4 regions of the Kribbella sp. NBC_01484 genome follow, and region 2 is predicted to be linked to each of the others. Evidence: riboswitches for the same ligand, from Rfam matches in the RefSeq annotation. Region 2 holds a riboswitch; each other region holds the start of a gene.
What was found. Region 2 has a riboswitch for cobalamin ahead of OG555_RS42330 (ribonucleoside-diphosphate reductase subunit alpha). Riboswitches for the same ligand answer to the same signal wherever they lie in the genome.
Positions count from the first base shown of each region.

Region 1: linked by a shared signal. The riboswitch ahead of OG555_RS31025 (putative cobaltochelatase) and the one ahead of OG555_RS42330 (ribonucleoside-diphosphate reductase subunit alpha) in region 2 are both predicted to bind cobalamin.
Region 3: linked by a shared signal. The riboswitch ahead of OG555_RS28540 (SCO2322 family protein) and the one ahead of OG555_RS42330 (ribonucleoside-diphosphate reductase subunit alpha) in region 2 are both predicted to bind cobalamin.
Region 4: linked by a shared signal. The riboswitch ahead of cobN (cobaltochelatase subunit CobN) and the one ahead of OG555_RS42330 (ribonucleoside-diphosphate reductase subunit alpha) in region 2 are both predicted to bind cobalamin.

Region 1 covers NZ_CP109437.1:6,376,504-6,381,080, reverse strand. Annotated here, with positions in the region: gene OG555_RS31025 (putative cobaltochelatase) at 1-1,908, opposite strand, end outside; cobalamin riboswitch at 1,978-2,119, opposite strand; gene OG555_RS31020 (helix-turn-helix transcriptional regulator) at 2,435-4,577, shown strand, end outside.
Region 2 covers NZ_CP109437.1:8,774,493-8,779,069, forward strand. Annotated here, with positions in the region: gene OG555_RS42320 (Fic family protein) at 1-505, shown strand, start outside; gene OG555_RS42325 (DinB family protein) at 594-1,175, shown strand; cobalamin riboswitch at 1,294-1,419, shown strand; gene OG555_RS42330 (ribonucleoside-diphosphate reductase subunit alpha) at 1,553-4,366, shown strand; gene OG555_RS42335 (ribonucleotide-diphosphate reductase subunit beta) at 4,363-4,577, shown strand, end outside.
Region 3 covers NZ_CP109437.1:5,826,113-5,830,689, reverse strand. Annotated here, with positions in the region: gene OG555_RS28555 (DUF3043 domain-containing protein) at 1-551, shown strand, start outside; gene OG555_RS28550 (aldo/keto reductase family protein) at 574-1,584, shown strand; gene OG555_RS28545 (hypothetical protein) at 1,581-1,790, shown strand; cobalamin riboswitch at 1,778-1,909, shown strand; gene OG555_RS28540 (SCO2322 family protein) at 1,996-2,703, shown strand; gene OG555_RS28535 (energy-coupling factor transporter transmembrane component T) at 2,704-3,792, shown strand; gene OG555_RS28530 (ABC transporter ATP-binding protein) at 3,789-4,577, shown strand, end outside.
Region 4 covers NZ_CP109437.1:6,363,506-6,368,082, forward strand. Annotated here, with positions in the region: gene OG555_RS30970 (phosphoglycerate mutase family protein) at 1-495, shown strand, start outside; gene OG555_RS30975 (DUF3500 domain-containing protein) at 486-1,463, shown strand; cobalamin riboswitch at 1,534-1,689, shown strand; gene cobN (cobaltochelatase subunit CobN) at 1,696-4,577, shown strand, end outside.

The DNA of each region.
Region 1 (4,577 bases), 2.4 Mb from region 2:
TCCGGCGGCCTGCCTCGCCCGGGCGAAGGCTTGGTCTCCGTGGGTCGCGCGGCCGTCGGTGACAAGCACGAGCAGGGGCCGACGTCGCGGGTCGCGGATCGCGGCGATCCGTAGTACCTCCGCTGCCTGGAGCAGACCTTCGGCGAGGGGTGTGCGTCCACCGGTCGGTAGCGACTCGAGACGTCGTACGGCGGTCTCGACGCTGCCGGTGGGCGGCAACGCAACCGTGGCCGCGGCGCCGGCGAACGTGACGAGGCCGACGGTGTCGCGACGCTGGTACGCGTCGAGCAGCAGCGAGACGATCGCGGTCTTCACCGCCCGCATCCGCTGCTTCGTCCCCATCGACCCCGACGCGTCAACACAGAACAGAACAAGGTTGCCCTCGCGCCCTTCCCGCACGGCGAGCCGCACATCCGAGGGTCGTACGGCGAGCCCGGCGCCGGCGCGACCCCGAGCGTGCTGATGCGGGGCAGCGGACCGGATGGTCGCCAGCAGATGCGGACGCCCAGCCTCCCGACCGATGCGGGCGCGATCACCCACCACGCGCCCGACCTCGGTGATCGCCCGGGACCGCCGCCCGGCGACACCGGCGCCTGCGGCCTGCACGCTGAGCAGGCGCGCCTTGTAGGGCTCGGAGCTTCCGGCCACCTCGCCGACCGGCGCCGGCCGGCCACCCGCCTCGCCGGGATCCGCGCCGTCCTCCAGGCTGGCGCCGGGGGCCGGGGAGTCCGAGTCCGCTCGGCTTCCGTCGGAGCGATCCGCGCCGGATAGGTTCGCGTCCGACTGGTCTACGTCGGACCGGTCTGCGTCAGCCGGGCTGCCGTCGTCTGCGGGGTCCGCTCCCCCACCCGGGCCATCCGGGTCGTCGTCGGGGTTGGGTGCTGGGGTGCTGTCTTGGATGGCTTGTTCTAGTTGGTTCTCGTCGAGGCCGGGGGCGTCGAAGGGGTTCCGGCGGCGGCGATGGGGCAGGGCGAGTTTGGCGGCGGCGCGGACGTCGTCGACCTCGACGACGGTGCGGCCGGACCAGGCCGCGTGGGCGACCGCCGTACGCGCGGTGACCAGGTCGGCGCGCATGCCGTCAACGTCGAAGGACGCGCAGATCTCGGCGATCTGGCGGAGCGCGGCGTCGGTCAGGATGACCTCGGTGATCAGGTCGCGCGCCTTGACGATGCGCTCGGCGAGCTCCCGCTGCGGTCCGTCGTGCCGCGCAACGAAGCCCGCCGGATCAGCCTCGTACGCGAGCCGCGCGCGCATCACCTCCACACGCACGGCAGGATCGCGGCTGGCGACGACGTCGACGGTCAGGCCGAAGCGATCGAGCAACTGCGGCCGGAGCTCGCCCTCCTCCGGGTTCATCGTGCCGACCAGGACGAAGCGCGCCGGGTGCGTGACGGACACCCCGTCACGCTCGACGGTCGCGCGACCCATCGCGGCGGCGTCGAGCAGTACGTCGACCAGATGATCGTGCAGGAGGTTGACCTCGTCGACATACAGAAGTCCGCGGTGCGCGGCAGCAAGCAGACCGGGTTCGTACGCCGTGATGCCCTCGGCGAGCGCCTTCTCCAGATGCAGCGACCCGAGCACCCGATCCTCGGTCGCGCCGACGGGCAACTCGACCAGCCGGGCAGGCCGGTTGAGGGCCTCCGTGCTGTCGTGCGGTCCGTCGGGGCAGGTGTCGTCAGGGTGTTCGGGGTCGCAGGAGAACCGACAACCCGGTACGACGTCCACAGGTGGGAGGATCTCGGTCAACGCGCGGACCGCGGTCGACTTCGCCGTACCCTTCTCGCCCCGGATCAGCACCCCGCCGATCGCCGGCGAGATGGCTGCCAGGATCAGGGCGAGCTGAAGGTCGTCCATTCCGACTACGGCGGTGAACGGGAATCCGGTGGACGGTGAGGCTGGCCGCATCGGCGGTGGGTCCCTTCGTCGAGCGGGTATCCACGCCCGCCACGGCTGGTACGCCGTACCGCGGTGACCGTGGCCCGGCGGACGGACGCGGATGTCCTGGCTCCCGGGCCGCGTCGACTTCGATCTGGCCCGGTCACAGTGGCGGGACCGCCCCGGACTCCCGGCCTCAGCCGGTCACCGGTGTTCCTCCACAACCGTCGGCCCGATCATGGCACACCCCACCCGCCCGGCAACCACCACGGTCACGTGGCAACCCCCACGTCGACACGAGCCTCGCGAAGTGCGTCGGCCAACGGAGCGTGCGGCTCGCGGTCGGTGACGCGTGCCGAAGGACGGGTAGTAGTCCGCCGAGCGCCCCGTCGCCGCCGCGCTGCACGCGGGGACGCCAGGGCTGGGGCTGACCACTACCCGTCCGTCGGTACACCGGCAGCCCGAGAGGCCCTGGTCGAAGCCGTTTGCGTCCGGGCGGTAGTCGACCAGGTCGAGGGCTCCCGTCGGCCTGCCTGAAGGTGTTGACTGGGGACGCATGGGGGGTCTGCGGCCCGATCATCGCTTCGCCGGACGCGCAGCCGAACAACGGTTCCTCGGCGATGTGCTGCTCGACGCCGTGGGCGGCGTACCGCACGCGATCGTCATCCATGGCGAAGCCGGCATCGGCAAGACCCGCCTTGCCCGTGAGGTCTGCGGCGATTCGCAGCTGAACGTGCTCTGGGGATCGAGCGTGCACTTCGGTGGCGCGTCGGTCCCGTTCGCCCCCATCGCCGGCGCCTTGCAGGACTGGCTGAGCCGAGCTGATGCCGACGAGAGGGCCGACACTCTCGCCGGGACCGACGGGCTGAGTGCCTTACTGCCCTCGCTCGGCGTCAGCGGCGGCGTCGACAGCACGAGGCTTCCGATGCTCGTCGACCTCGTGCTCAACCGGATCGCAGTACGCCGGCCGACAGTGGTGGTCGTCGACGATCTGCAATGGGCCGACGTCGCCTCGCTGGACGCGATGGCCTATCTGATCGCCGGATTCCGCTCCCAGCCGTTGGTACTGCTGGCGACGTGCCGGACCGAGGAACGCGGCGAGGGGCATCCCCTCCACTCCTGGCTGGCCGATATGCGCCGGATGCCCTTCTTCGGTGAGCTCCGGTTGGATCCGCTGGACCTGGACGGCACCAGCAGCGAGATCGAAGGACTGCTCGGCCAGGCGCCCGACATCGAACTCGCCGCCGAGGTCCTGGCCAGATCGGACGGCAACCCCTACCTCGTCGAACTGATGGTCAGCGGTCTGTCCGGTGCCGAGCGCACTCTTCCGGCCACCGTTCCCGCTGCGCTCCGCGAAGCCCTGCTCGCCGCCTGGCACAGCCTGTCGGACCAGGCCCGCTTGGTCACCAGAATCCTCGCCGTCGGCGGCCGACCGACCTCCTCGGCCGTACTGACCGAGGTCGCCGCCAGCCACGGACTCGAGGCGGGCTTGATCACCCCATGCCTGGCGGAGGCCCAAGACCGCGGTGTAGTGGCGACCGCCGCCGACGGCACCTCCTGGTTCCGGCACCCGCTGCTGGCTGAGGTCCTGTATGACGGCCTGCCACCCGACCAAGCCACGGACCTCCACGCCGACTACATCCGCGTCCTCGAATCACGCCCCACCGAGGTTGAAGCTGCCGACCTGGCGATCCACAACGAACGAGCCGGGAACGTCGACGCGACTTACCACTGGTCCCTCGTGGCTGCCGATCAGGCACATCGTCTGCGCGCGCCGACGGAGGAGGCGATCCAGCTCCGCCGGGCTTGCGCTATCTGGGAGTCCGTGTCACCGACCGTGCGCGGAACGCGAGACGAGAGGATCGGCCTGTTGCGGCGGACGAGCTCCGTCTGCGAGCGGGCCGGCTGGCCAGAGGTTTCGGTGACGCTCCTCACCGAGGCGTTGAGTCTGCTGGACAGGGAACAGCAGCCGTTGGCGGCCTGCGATCTCCTGGTGCTCAGGGCCAACTACCGCTGGCAGACGACGTCGCCGGGGATGGCCGACCTGGACGAGTTCCTCGAACCGATCGAGCTCACGACGGGGTTCCCCGACAGTGCGGAGCGCGCCGTCGCGTTCGCCGAGCTTGCCGAGACCGAAACGCTGCACGGTCTGCCGGGTGACCTGGTCCACGCAGAGGAAGCCGTCCGGATCGCGCGCAGGTCAGGTTCGGCGCAGGCCCTTGGGCGGGCACACTGCGCCCGCGCGGCGGCGCTGGAGCCTTCCGCGCCGCTGGCCTCGCTCGCCGAGGCGGAGCAGTCAGTGCGCTTGGCGACAGCGTGCGGAGATACCGACACCGCCAACAACGCCGCCATCGGTCGTTTCAACGCCCTGCATGCGCTCGGCCGGTGGGCCGATGCAGCCGAGGTCACTCGGGCGGCCTACTTCGACGCCGTCGCCGCCGGCGCCGGCTCCTGGGCGCACTTCCTCGCCGGCATGGCCGCGCTCGAGTTGATCGGCATCGGCCGCTGGGACGACTGCCGGGCCTTGCTGCGGTCAGCGTTGGCGCGACGATCCGCCGGGATCCCTGGAGCTGCTGTCAGGCTGGCAGCGAGCCTGTTGGCCGCAAGGTCAGGGCGGACCGGGGAGGCCCGACAGCATTTCGATCGGGCACTGGAGTTGATCTCCGAAGACTTCAACCCACTCCGCCCGACCGTAACCC
Region 2 (4,577 bases):
GACGCAGTACATCGATGCGCTGACAGCCTTCCGGTATGTCGGACGGGCGACCACGATCAAGGCTCGGTCGGCGGCGAACCCCTGGCTGCGGATGTTCGCGATGGCATGCAGCCATGCGACCGCGGAGGCAGCCCGCTTCGAACAGACGGCGACCGACCTGAAGACCGCCTGGCGCGAACGGGCCGCGCCGGTCCGCGCGGGCTCCGCCACCGATCTGTTGATCGACGCCTTGCCCGCGGCTCCGGTCCTCACGCTCGCCGCGGCCGCGCGGCTCATCGACCGGTCTCAGCAGGCCGCCAACCAAGGACTCGCGCGCCTGGTCGAGACACGTGTCCTGCGCGAGGTCACCGACGGCCGCCGGAACCGCGTCTACGAGGCGCCCGAACTGATCGACGCGTTCACGTTGCTCGAACGGCGCTTCGCCAGCCCGGCGGCCGATACCAGGATCGAACCGCCTAGCAGACCCGTGCCGTCGAGGCCAGAACCAACACACCGTCAGCATTGACTTTCTCCTCCCCGTCGAGACACAATTCGAACACATGTTCGATCGCACCTCAAATCGAGGTGCCCGACGGGGAGCGTGAGGAATCGTGATGCCGGAGCCGTTCGACTGGGAGATCCTGCACCGACCATCGGCGATGGCGATGGTGCGAGGCCAGCTCGGCTTCAGCTGGATGGTGCTGTCCGGACGGCTCGCCCAACTGACCGACGAGCAGTACTTCTGGCGTCCGAGCAGCGAGGCCCTGACCGTGGTACGACGTCACCACGCCTCGCACTACCGATCACTCGGCTCCGGGGAGTGGGTGGCGCAGTGGCCGGACGAGCCGGACCATCGCGGCCCACGCACGATCGCCTGGCTGATCGCCCACCTGACCGAGATGTTCTTCGAGCGCTGGGAGTGGACGTTCGGGGAGAGCCGGCAGGGGCGCGCCGACATCACACTGCACGGCAACGCCCGCGATGCGGTCGCCTGGCTGACGCACTGGGTGGACGCCTGGCAGGAGTCGATCGCCGCGCTGGACGAGGAGCAGGTGATGGCGGTCGGCCTGAGCCAGGCGACCGAGCTGGACGCCGGCGAGCCGTTCGGTCACGTCGTGCTCCGGCTCAACCGCGAGCTGATCCACCACGGCTCGGAGATCATGACTTTGCAGGATCTCTATGCCGTCGCAGCGTGAGGACCACAACATGTGCGACACGCGGCGTGGCGCTACCACAAGATCTAGTGCGATCCACCTAGCATCACTACTGCTGGTGGTTCGGAGCGGCTCCACATCTTTGGACAGCTCATCGCGTCCGGCACCACAAGATGTGGGCCACTCCGAGGCAACAGGGGAATCCGGTGCGAATCCGGAACTGCCCCGCAACGGTGAGCGGACACTGTCCGCGAGTCCGGATACCTGCCACCGGCGCGTGCACCGCCGGTGCGCGCGGTCCGAGACCTCGCGGGTGGGTCGCAGGGCGTGGCGGCAGCGTTCCCGGCCGGAGCTGCCTGCCTCGTCATGCGCCCATCCGTGCGGCAACGGTCCTCCGAACTCTTGTGGAGAGCACACCTGTGACTATTGCTTCCTCATCCTCCGCGGTGACGACCGACCAGCCGATCCAGCTGACCGTCGTCCGCCGTGACGGCAGCAGCACCGCGTTCGATCCGACCAAGATCTCTGTTGCCATGAGCAAGGCGTTCCTCGCGGTCGAGGGCGCCGACGCCGGCGCCACCCACCGGGTCCGCGACCTGGTGGCCGAGCTGACCGGCCGGGTCGTGGGCGCCTTGACCAGCCGCCGCGACACCCGCCGCAGCGTCCAGGTCGAAGACATCCAGGACCAGGTCGAGCTGGCGCTGATGCGCGCCGGTGAGCACCAGGTCGCTCGGGCCTATGTGTTGTACCGCGAGGAGCGGACCAAGGCCAGGACACCATCTGACCCGGCCGGGATCGCCGAGCGGCCCGCGGTCTCGGTGCGCGCCGCGGACGGCAGCACCGCGCCATTGGATGTCGACCGGCTGCGGGTGATCGTCGCGGAAGCGGCCGATGGGCTCGACTCGGTCGACCCCGAGCTGATCCTCGACGAGACCCTCGGCTCCTGCTACGACGGCATCGCGCAGCACGAGGTCGAGCTCGCGCTGGTGATGGCCGCCCGGTCCTACGTCGAGACCGAGCCGCAGTACAGCTTCGCCGCGTCCCGCCTGCTGCTGGACCAGATCCGCCGCGAGGCCCTCGGCCGCGTGCACGGCGAGCCCCGGCAGGCCAGCCAGGCCGACATGACCGAGGCCTACGCGGACTACTTCCCGCGCTACATCCAGGTCGGTATCGACGCCGGTCACCTCGATGCCGAGCTGGCCACCTTCGACCTCGACCGGCTCGCCGCTGCGATCCGTCCCGAGCGCGATCTCGACTTCACCTTCCTCGCTCTCCAGACCCTGTACGACCGGTACCTGCTGCACATCGACAAGGTCCGGTTCGAGCTGCCGCAGGCGTTCTTCCTCCGGGTCGCGATGGGGATGGCGCTGCGCGAGGACGACCGGGAGGCGCGCGCGATCCAGTTCTACGAACTGCTCAGCTCGTTCCGGTTCATGTCGTCGACGCCGACGCTGTTCAACTCCGGCACCACTCGGCCGCAGCTGTCGTCGTGCTTCCTGACCACGGTCGACGACGACCTGGCCGGCATCTTCCACGGCATCCGCAACAACGCCCTGCTCGCCAAGTACTCCGGCGGCCTCGGCAACGACTGGACCCCGGTCCGCGGCATCGGCGCCAAGATCCGCGGCACCAACGGTGAGTCGCAGGGCGTCGTACCGTTCCTGAAGATCGCCAACGACACCGCCGTGGCGGTCAACCAGGGCGGCAAGCGCAAGGGCGCGGTCTGCGCGTACCTGGAGACCTGGCACATCGACGTCGAGGAGTTCCTCGACCTGCGCAAGAACACCGGCGACGAGCGGCGTCGTACTCATGACATGAACACGGCCAACTGGGTGCCGGACCTGTTCCTCCAGCGCGTCGAGGCGGGCGGCGACTGGACCCTGTTCTCGCCGAACGAGGTCCCGGACCTGCACGACTTGTACGGCGCAGCGTTCGCCGAGGCGTACACCGGCTACGAGGCGGCGGCGGACCGTGGTGAGATCCGCGTGTTCAAGCGGGTCAAGGCCGTCGACCTGTGGCGCCGGATGCTGACCGTGCTGTTCGAGACCGGGCACCCATGGATCACCTTCAAGGACGCCTGCAACCTGCGCTCGCCGCAGCAGCATGACGGCGTGGTCCACTCGTCGAACCTGTGCACCGAGATCACTCTCAACACGACGGTCGAGGAGACCGCGGTCTGCAACCTCGGCTCGGTCAACCTGGTCGCGCACCTGACCGAGGGGGGTCTCGACGCCGATCTGCTCCGCGACACCGTGAAGACGGCGGTCCGGATGCTCGACAACGTCATCGACGTGAACTTCTACACCACGCCCGAGTCCGAGCGCGCGAACCAGCGCCACCGCCCGGTCGGCCTCGGCCTGATGGGCTTCGCCGACGCGCTGTTCTCGCTGCGGATCCCGTACTCCTCCGACGCCGCGGTCGAGTTCGCGGACAGCGCGATGGAGCAGATCAGCTACCACGCGATCGAGGCGTCCAGCGACCTCGCCGCCGAGCGTGGCCGCTACTCGACGTACGACGGTTCGCTGTGGAGCAAGGGGATCCTGCCGATCGACTCGCTCGAGCTGCTCCGGGCCGCTCGGGACGGCGACGTGATCGTCGACGACAGCACGCAGCTCGACTGGGATGTGCTCCGGCAGAAGGTGCTGCACGACGGCATGCGGAACTCGAACGTGATGGCGATCGCGCCGACCGCGACGATCTCCAACATCTGCGGCGTGAGCCAGTCGATCGAGCCGGCGTACAGCAACCTGTTCGTGAAGTCGAACATGTCCGGTGAGTTCACCGTCGCGAACCCGTACCTCGTCGCCGACCTGAAGGCGCGCGGGCTGTGGGACCAGGTGATGGTGTCCGACCTGAAGTACCACGACGGCGTCCTGGCCGGGATCGAGCGGGTGCCGGCCGACCTGCGCGATCTGTACGCGACCGCCTTCGAGATCGACCCGATGTGGCTCGTGAAGGCGGCGTCGCGGCGGCAGAAGTGGATCGACCAGGCGCAGTCGCTGAACCTTTACATGGCCGCGCCGTCCGGCCGGGCGCTGGACGAGCTGTACCGATCGGCGTGGCGATATGGCCTCAAGACGACTTATTACCTGCGTTCCCAGTCAGCAACCCACGTCGAGAAGTCCACGCTGACGGGCACGGATGGACGACTGAACGCGGTACCTGTCGCACTTCCTGAACCCACTGGAGCCGTGTGCTCCATCGACGACCCCGACTGCGAGGCCTGCCAGTGACGACCGGATTGAGTGAGATCGCCGTCGGGGCGTCGCGTGTCGAGGTCGCCGACAAGGCGATGATCAACGCGCGGGCCGACGTCAACCAGTTGCTGCCGTTGAAGTACCGGTGGGCCTGGGACAAATACCTTGCCGCATGCAACAACCACTGGATGCCGACCGAGGTGGCCATGCAGGCCGACATCTCGCTGTGGCGGCGTCAACCAGGGGC
Region 3 (4,577 bases), 2.9 Mb from region 2:
TACCCGGCGAGCCCCAGGGCAAGCCGGGTGGGAAGGGACGCCCCACCCCGACCCGCAAGGAGGCGGAGGCGGCCCGCAAGCAGGCGCTGAAGAAGCCGCGTAACCGCAAGGAGGCGTCGGCGTACCGGCGGGAGAAGGTCCGCACCGAGCGGGCCAAGATGCAGGACGCTCTGCGCACCGGCGACGACCGGTACCTGCCGGCCGCCGACAAGGGCCCGGTCCGGCGCTTCGCCCGGGACTATGTGGACGCCCGCTACTCGGTGATGGAGTTCGCGCTGCCGGTCCTGCTGGTGGTGTCGCTGGTCGGCGTGGTGTTCTCGGCGCAGTTCCCGTGGCTGGCCGGCGTGGTCAACCTGCTCTTCCTGGTGATGATCGTGCTGATCGCGGCGGACTGGTTCCTGCTCTCGGCCGGACTGCGGAAGGCGGTCACGGTGAAGTTCCCGAAGGAGTCCACCAAGGGCCTGGGGTTCTACGCGGTCCGGCGGACCATGCAGATGCGCCGCTGGCGGATGCCCAAGCCGATGGTCAAGCGCGGCGAGAAGCCCAGCTGACCGGGCCGGTAGGGTCAGGGGTATGGACTTCCGCTATCTCGGCAACAGTGGTTTGAAGGTCAGCGAGATCTCGTACGGGAACTGGCTCACGCACGGATCCCAGGTGGAGAACGATCAGGCCAAGGCCTGTGTGCGGGCGGCCCTGGAGGCCGGCATCACCACGTTCGACACCGCCGACACCTACGCCAACACCAAGGCCGAGTCGGTCCTCGGCGAGGCGCTGGAGGGTGAGCGGCGCGAGTCGCTGGAGATCTTCACCAAGGTCTACTGGCCGACCGGCCCCGGCGGACCGAACGACACCGGCCTGTCCCGCAAGCACATCCACGAGTCGATCAACGCCTCGCTGAGGCGCCTCAAGACCGAGTACGTCGACCTCTACCAGGCGCACCGGTACGACACCGAGACGCCGCTGGAGGAGACGATGGAGGCGTTCGCCGACGTCGTCCGGTCCGGCAAGGCGCTCTACATCGGCGTGTCCGAGTGGACCGCGGAGCAACTCCAGGAGGGCCACCGGCTGGCCCGGGAGCTGCGCATCCCGTTCGTCTCGAACCAGCCGCAGTACAGCATGCTCTGGCGGGTGATCGAGGCCGAGGTGGTGCCGGCCTCGGAGGAGCTCGGCATCGGCCAGGTGGTGTTCTCGCCGATCGCGCAGGGCGTGCTCACCGGTAAGTACCTGCCAGGTCAGCAGCCGCCGGACGGCTCCCGGGCCACCGACGCGGCCGGGTCGAACTTCATCAAGCGGTTCCTCACCGACGACGTGCTCACCCGGGTCCAGGACCTGAAGCCGGTCGCCGACGAGGCCGGTCTGTCGCTGTCCCAGCTGGCGATCGCCTGGGTGCTACAGAACCCGAACGTGTCCTCGGCGATCATCGGCGCCTCCCGGCCCGAGCAGGTCACCGAGAACGTGAAGGCGTCCGGGGTGAGGCTCGAGGAGAGCCTGCTGAAGCAGATCGACGAGACGCTGGGCGGCATCGTCGAGCGTGACCCGGCCAAGACCGCGCAGAACGCGCCGCAGACTCGGCCCGGCTCGTGAGCTGGAGCTGGCGGTTCGAGACCGCTTCCGGCGCCCTGGTCGACCCCGGTGAGGTTGGTGGGGCCGAGTTCTCCGCACAGGGTGACGCGGAGAGCTGGCTGGGTGAGCTCTGGCGGGACCTGGCCGACCGTGGCGTCGCCCAGGTGTACCTGCTGGAGGACGACCGGGAGGTCTACGGCCCGATGAGTCTGGCCGCGCCAGAGTAGGCTTCGGTCCGAACACGCCTGCGTCACAGGGAAGCCGGTCCAAGTCCGGCGCTGACCCGCAACCGTAGGCCACCTCAGGTGGCGAGCCGGAACACTGTGCCGCAGGCAGGCTCAGCTACCCGCCGTGGTCCGCGGGTGGGGCCCCTACCCTGCCGGTGCAGGCGGGACTTCCTCCACCGGGCCACGGCCCGATCGAGGACATGAGATGACTGCACACCGGACCGTACGACTGGTCCTCGCCCTGCTGGCGGGTCTCCTGCTGGCGGGGACCGTCGCCACCACCGCACAGGCCGAGGACGGCTATCGCTTCTGGGGCTACTACCAGTGGGCTTCCGGCCAATGGGCCTTCTCACCGAAGGGCTCCGACGCCGTCGTCCCGGCCGACGGGGCGGTGGAGGGCTGGCGGTTCGCCGTCGGCGGCGCGAAGCCCCGGGTGCCGCGCGCAGCGGGAGATTTCGAGGCGATCTGCGGCAAGACGCCGGCCGAGACCGGCAAGAAGCGGGTGGCCCTGGTGGTCGACCCGGGTACGCCGGAGGACGCGGCCGGCGGTGAGACTCCGGGTCCGGCCACCGGCACGTGTGTGGTGACCGACGTGAAGGCGACCGGCGCGAAGATCCTGGCCGCGGTCGCGCCGGTCCGGATCGAGAAGGGCCTGACCTGCGGGATCGCGGGCTACCCGGCCAAGGGCTGCGGCGACCAAGTGAAGAACATCCAGGTCCCGGCCACCGACACCCCGGTGACGCTGCAGATCGGTGCCGCGGTCGGTGCCGCACCTGCGGCCTCCCCCTCGCCAGTCGCATCCTCCTCGGACGGCGACGGCGCTCCGTGGGGTGGGATCATCATCGCCGCCGCGGTTGTCGTCGTACTGGCCGGTGGTGGTCTGCTCCTCAGTCGCCGCCGTACAGCCAAGTAAGTGCGTGCTGTCGATCGTCTGACGTTCCCCCGGGCGCTCCACCCGGGGGCCTGGTGGCTGTGGGCGCTCGGTATGGCCGTGGCCGCCAGCAGGACGCGGAACCCGGTGCTGCTCGGGCTGATCCTCGCAGTGACCGGATTCGTAGTGGCCGCCCGCCGGACCGATGCTCCCTGGGCCCACAGCTACGCCGCGTTCCTCAAGCTCGGTCTGGTGGTCATCGGCCTCCGGGTGGTTTTGCAAGCGCTGCTGTCCACCCGCTCGCAGGGGAACACGGTCCTGTTCACCCTGCCGCAGATTCCCTTGCCTGACTGGGCAAACGGGGTGAAGCTCGGCGGTGAGGTCACCCTGGAGGCGTTGCTCACCGCGCTGTACGACGGTGGTCAGCTCGCCGTCATGCTCTGCTGCGTCGGTGCCGCCAACGCACTGGCCAGTCCCCGGCGGCTGCTCAAGTCGTTGCCCGGGGCCCTCTACGAGATCGGCGTGGCCTGTGTGGTGGCGCTGACGTTCGCGCCGCAGCTGGTGACGGACGCCCGTCGCATCCGCGCCGCACGCCGACTGCGCGGCCGCACCCGCGGCTCCTTCCGTACGACGGCCATGCCCGTGCTGGAAGGTGCTTTGGACAGGTCGGTCGAGCTCGCCGCCGCGATGGACTCGCGCGGCTACGGACGTACGGCGCACGTCCCGCAAGCGCAGCGTCGTCTCACCGCTGGCTGCGTCCTGCTGGGGTTGCTGGGCATCCTGCTGGGCGTCTACGCGTTGCTGACCGAATCCATGGCGTTTCCGCTCGCGGCGTCCGCGCTGGCGATCGGACTGCTGCTGGCCCTCGGAGCCATGGCAATTGGGCGTCAGCGGGTCACTCGGACTCGATACCGGCCGGATCCGTGGGCGCTGCCCGAGTGGCTGGTCGTGGCGTCCGGTGCGATCGCTGCCGGGGCTATGGTCACCGCTGCGGCACGTGGTGTCCCCGGACTGCTGCTGGCGGGCCCGTTGGTCGTTCCACCCGTTCCGCTGGTGCCCGTTGTCGGCGTACTGATCGGACTGGCGCCAGCGGTGGTCGCGCCTCCACAGGTCAGGCGGGCGATCGCATGATCGAGTTCGACCGGGTGACAGTGACGTACGACGGTGCCGCGGAGCCGGCGCTGCGGGACGTGAGCTTCACCGTGCCTGAGGGAGAGTTGGCGCTGGTGATCGGGCGGACTGGATCCGGCAAGTCCACGTTGCTGCGGGCAATCAACGGACTGGTGCCGCACTTCACCGGTGGCACGCTGGCGGGGCGGGTGCTCGTCAACGGACGGGACACCAGCGAGTACCGGCCCCGCGACCTGGCCGACGTGGTCGGCATGGTCGGTCAGGATCCGATGGCTGGGTTCGTGACCGACACGGTCGAGGACGAACTCGCTTACAGCATGGAGTCGCTCGGAGTCGCGCCGGACGTGATGCGCCGACGGGTTGAGGAGACTCTGGATCTGCTGGGGCTGGCCGACGTACGGGATCGGGCGTTGACGGCGCTGTCGGGCGGGCAGCGGCAGCGGACCGCTATCGGCGCCGCACTGACCTCTCACCCGGCTGTGCTCGTGCTGGACGAGCCGACGTCCGCACTGGACCCGCAGGCGGCTGAGGAGGTGCTGGCCGCGCTGCAGCGACTCGTGCACGACCTGAGCGTCACTGTGATCATGGCCGAACATCGGCTCGAGCGCGTGATCCAGTACGCCGACCGAGTGATCGAAGTACCGGGTGGTGCGGCTGCTGTGTCCACTGGGCCACCGGCGGAGCGGATGGTGACCGCTCCGGTCGCACCGCCTGTGGTGGAGCTGGGGCGTCTGGCCGGCTGGTCGCCACTCCCCCTGTCGGTGCGCGACGCCCGACGGGCAGCT
Region 4 (4,577 bases), 2.4 Mb from region 2:
GTGTACGTCTCGCCGTACCTGCGAGCCCTGCAGACGCTGGACTCGCTCGGTCTGGACGATCTGATCGGCCTCGCCCGCGAGGAGCCGCGGCTGCGGGAGCAGGACTGGGCCAACTACCAGGACACCGCGGACATCGAGCAGCAGAAGGAGCTGCGGAACCGGTACGGGCACTTCTTCTACCGGTTCACGGACGGTGAGTCGGGCGCGGACGTGTACGACCGGGTGTCGTCGTTCCTGGAGACGATGCACCGCGACTTCGAGACCCCGGGGGTTCCGCGCAACGTGCTGCTGGTGTCGCACGGGCTGACCATGCGGTTGTTCTGCATGCGCTGGTTCCACTGGTCGGTGCGGTTCTTCGAGACGCTACGCAACCCGCACAACGCCGAAACACGCGTCCTGCTGCGGCAGCCGGATTTCCAGTACAAGCTGGACCGGCCGTTCGAACAGTGGACGCATCACGAACCGACGGAACGGGAGCGATCGGCATGGTTGTAGAACAGACCCGGGAAGCGGTCCTCGAGCTGCTGGCGAGTCTTTCGTCCGCCCAGCTCGACAAGATCACGGCGGCGTTCGACACGCCGGATCACCACCAATGGACGTATCTGCCCGGTGCCGTTCCGGGCCTGCCGCTGCACGAGCTGTCGGCGGCGCAGGAGGCTCTCGTCGTGCGCCTGCTCGGGCTCGTCTACAGCGAGCGCGGTCTGGCCGATTTCCGCGGGGTGATGGCGGCCGAGATCATCGTCCGCGGCCTCGCCGATCCGATGGAGGTCGCGGAGGTCGGTGGCTGGGCCGGTTCGACGGTCGGCGATCGCTACTACCTCCGCGTGCTCGGCGACCCGGCCGGGTCCGGGCCGTGGGCGTGGCGGCTGAACGGTCACCATCTCGCGCTGCACGTCACGCTCGTCGACGGCGCCATCTCGTTCACCCCGCAGTTCTTCGGCTCGAACCCGGCGGAGGTCCGCACCGGCCCGCACGCCGGGCGACGGTTCCTCGCCGCGGAGCAGGACCTCGGCTTCCAGCTCCTGCACGCGCTCGAGCCGGCCCAGCTGTCCGTCGCGCTGGTCTCCGACGCGGCGCCGGACGACATCCTGACCCGGCACGATCCGGTCGCCGACGCATCCCTGCTGCACCGCGGGCTCGCGTACGGCGACATGACACCGGAGCAACGGCAACTCCTGAGCCTCCTCATCGGTCAGTACGTCGGCCGCGCCGCCGGACCGATCGGGCTGCAGACCTGGCAGGACATCACCGACCAAGGCATCGAACGCCTCACCTTCGCGTGGGCCGGCGAGACCGAACCCGGCGTCGGCCACCGCCACTACTACTCGATCGCCGGCCCCACCTTCCTCGCCGAGTACGACAACACCCAGGACAACGCCAACCACATCCACTCCGTCTGGCGAGATCTCCGCAACGACTGGGCCACCGACCTCCTCGCCGCCCACTACGCAATGCATCGCTGAGGCCGGACCGCCAGGCCATCACAACTGCCGCCCGCAAGGTGTCGCGTCGCTCACGTGCGCCCGGTCGCGCCGATTGTGATGGCCTGGCGGTCCACGCAGTCCGATAGAGTCACGGAGTCAATCGACGGCATCAGCAGGAACCCGGTGTGAGTCCGGGACGGTCCCGCCACTGTGAACCCCTCGAACCCGAGGGGGAGTCAGGAACTGCCGCCGTCGTACCTCCGGTCGGGGCGTGGACACCCCGAGGAAGGACCGGTTACGCGTGCCCGCGAACCTGCTGCTGCTCTCGACCGCCGACACCGATCTGCTCGCCGCCGCCGAGGCGGATTCCGGCTGGACGGTCGCGAACCCGGCCCGGCTCGACCTCGACGGCCTGGCGCCGTTGCTCGCCGCCGCCGAGGTCGTCGTGGTCCGTCTGCTCGGCGGACGCCGCGCCTGGGAGGAAGGTCTCGACGCGGTCATCGCGTCCGGCAAGCCGGCCGTCGTGGTCAGCGGTGAGGCCGCACCCGACGCCGAGCTGATGTCGCTGTCGACCGTGCCCGCGGGCGCGGTGACCGAGGCGCTCGCCTACCTCCGGGAGGGCGGTTCCGAGAACCTGCGCAACCTGGCCGGCTTCCTGCGGGACACACTGCTCCTGACCGGCGACGAATTCGAGCCGCCGCGCGCCCTCCCGGCGTACGGCGTCCGCGGGACGTACGTCGTGGACGACCGGCCGGTGGTCGGGATCGTCTACTACCGCGCGCACGAGATCTCCGGGAACACCGCGTTCGTCGACACGCTGGCCGCTGCGGTCGAGGCGGCGGGTGCGCAGCCGCTGCCCGTGTACTGCGGGACCCTGCGTGGACTGGATCCGACGTCGTCCGAGAATGCCGGACTGTTCGACCTGCTGCGCAAGTGTGACGTCCTGGTGACGACCCTGCTCGCCGCAGGCGGATCCGTCGCGGCCAACGCGAGCGCCGGCGGTTCCGACGACTCCTGGGATGCCGGGGCGCTCGCCTCGCTCGACATCCCGCTGATCCAGGGCCTCGCGCTGACGTCGACCCGTGAGCAGTGGCTGGCCAGTGACGCCGCGGTCAGCCCGCTCGACGCCGCCACCCAGGTCGCGATCCCGGAGTTCGACGGGCGGCTGATCACGATCCCGTTCTCCTTCAAGTCGTACGACGCCGACGGGCTGGCCCGGTACGCGCCGGACCCGGAGCGGTGCGCCCGGCTGGCCGGGATCGCAGTCGCGCACGCTCGCCTCCGCCACGTACCGGCTCACGACAAACGATTGGCTCTCGTGTTGTCGTCGTACCCGACCAAGCACGCGCGGATCGGGAACGCGGTCGGTCTCGACACACCGGCGTCGGCCGTGGTCCTGCTCGGTCAACTCCAAGACGCCGGGTACGACCTCGGCGACCTCGATCTCAGTGAGCTCCAGGGGCCGGACGGCGCCGACGGGCTGATCCATCGGCTCATCGCCGCAGGTGGTCACGACGTCGACTGGCTGACCGAGGAGCAGTTGGCGAACGCCGTCGCGAAGGTCCCGCTCAGCATCTACGAGCAGTGGTTCGGGCGAGTGCCGGAATCGTTGCGTACGGCAATGACCGAGGCGTGGGGCGAGGCGCCGGGCCAGCTGTACGTCGACACCTCCGGCGACGAGCCCGCGATCGCCCTGGCGGCGTTGCGTTTCGGGAACGTCGTGCTGATGATCCAGCCGCCGCGTGGCTTCGGCGAGAACCCGGTGGCGATCTACCACGACCCGGACATGGCCCCGTCGCACCACTACCTGGCGGCGTATCGCTGGCTCGAGGCCCCGGCCGAGGAGGGCGGCTTCGGCGCGCACGCCGTCGTCCACCTGGGCAAGCACGGGACGCTCGAATGGCTGCCGGGCAAGGGGATCGGGATGGCGGCCGACTGTGCGCCGGACGCCGTCCTGGGGAATCTGCCGATGGTCTACCCGTTCATCGTCAATGACCCCGGCGAGGGGACGCAGGCCAAGCGGCGCGCGCACGCGACCGTCGTCGACCACCTGGTGCCGCCGATGGCCCGGGCCGAGACGTACGGCGACATGGCGAAGCTGGAGTACCTGCTCGACGAGTACGCGACCGTGTCGGCGCTGGATCCGGAGAAGGTGCCGACCCTGCGGGCGCAGATCTGGACGCTGATCCAGGCGGCGCAGCTGCACCATGATCTGCACACGGACGAGAAGCCGGGCGACGCGGAGTTCGACGAGTTCGTCCTGCATCTCGACGGGTATCTGTGCGAGATCAAGGACGTGCAGATCCGCGACGGGCTGCACATCCTCGGCGGTGCGCCGGCCGGCGATGCGCGCGTCAACCTGGTGCTCGCCGTACTGCGGGCTCGTCAGTTGTGGGGTGGTTCGTACTCGATCCCCGGTCTGCGGACAGCGCTGGGGGAGACGTTCGGCGTGGACGAGGCCGAGCTGCTCGCGAGCCCGGGACGAGCCGCGGACCTGGCCGACCTCGCAACGCTGGCGGATCTGCCCGCAGTGAGCGGGGCCGATGGAGTGGATCTGCTCGAAGCGGTCGCGCGCAAGCTCGTCGTGGCAATGGAGACCCTGAGCTGGGACGCCGCGAAGGTCCCGGTCGTCGTGACCGAGGTGCTCGGGCGGTCGTCGGCGCAGGTCGAGTCGTCCCTGACCTTCGCCGCCGAGGAGGTCGTGCCGCGGCTCGCACGGACTGGTGACGAGCTGACCAACGTCCTTCGCGCGCTGGACGGCCGCTTCGTCGAGGCCGGACCGTCGGGCTCGCCGACGCGTGGTCTGGTCAACGTGCTGCCGACCGGCCGCAACTTCTACGCTGTCGACCCGAAGGCGATCCCGAGCCGCAACGCCTGGGACGTCGGGGTCGCGCTGGCCGACTCGCTCCTCGCCCGGCACCAGGCCGAGACAGGGGAGTGGCCGCGATCGGTCGGCCTGACCATCTGGGGCACGTCGGCCATGCGCACCCAGGGCGACGATCTCGCCGAGGTGTTGTGGCTGCTCGGCTGCCGCCCGGTCTGGGACGAGGCGTCTCGGCGCGTCACCGGCTTCGAGATGGTCGGTCCGGAGGAGCTCGGCCGGCCGCGGATCGACGTGACGATCCGGATCTCCGGCTTCTTCCGGGACACGTT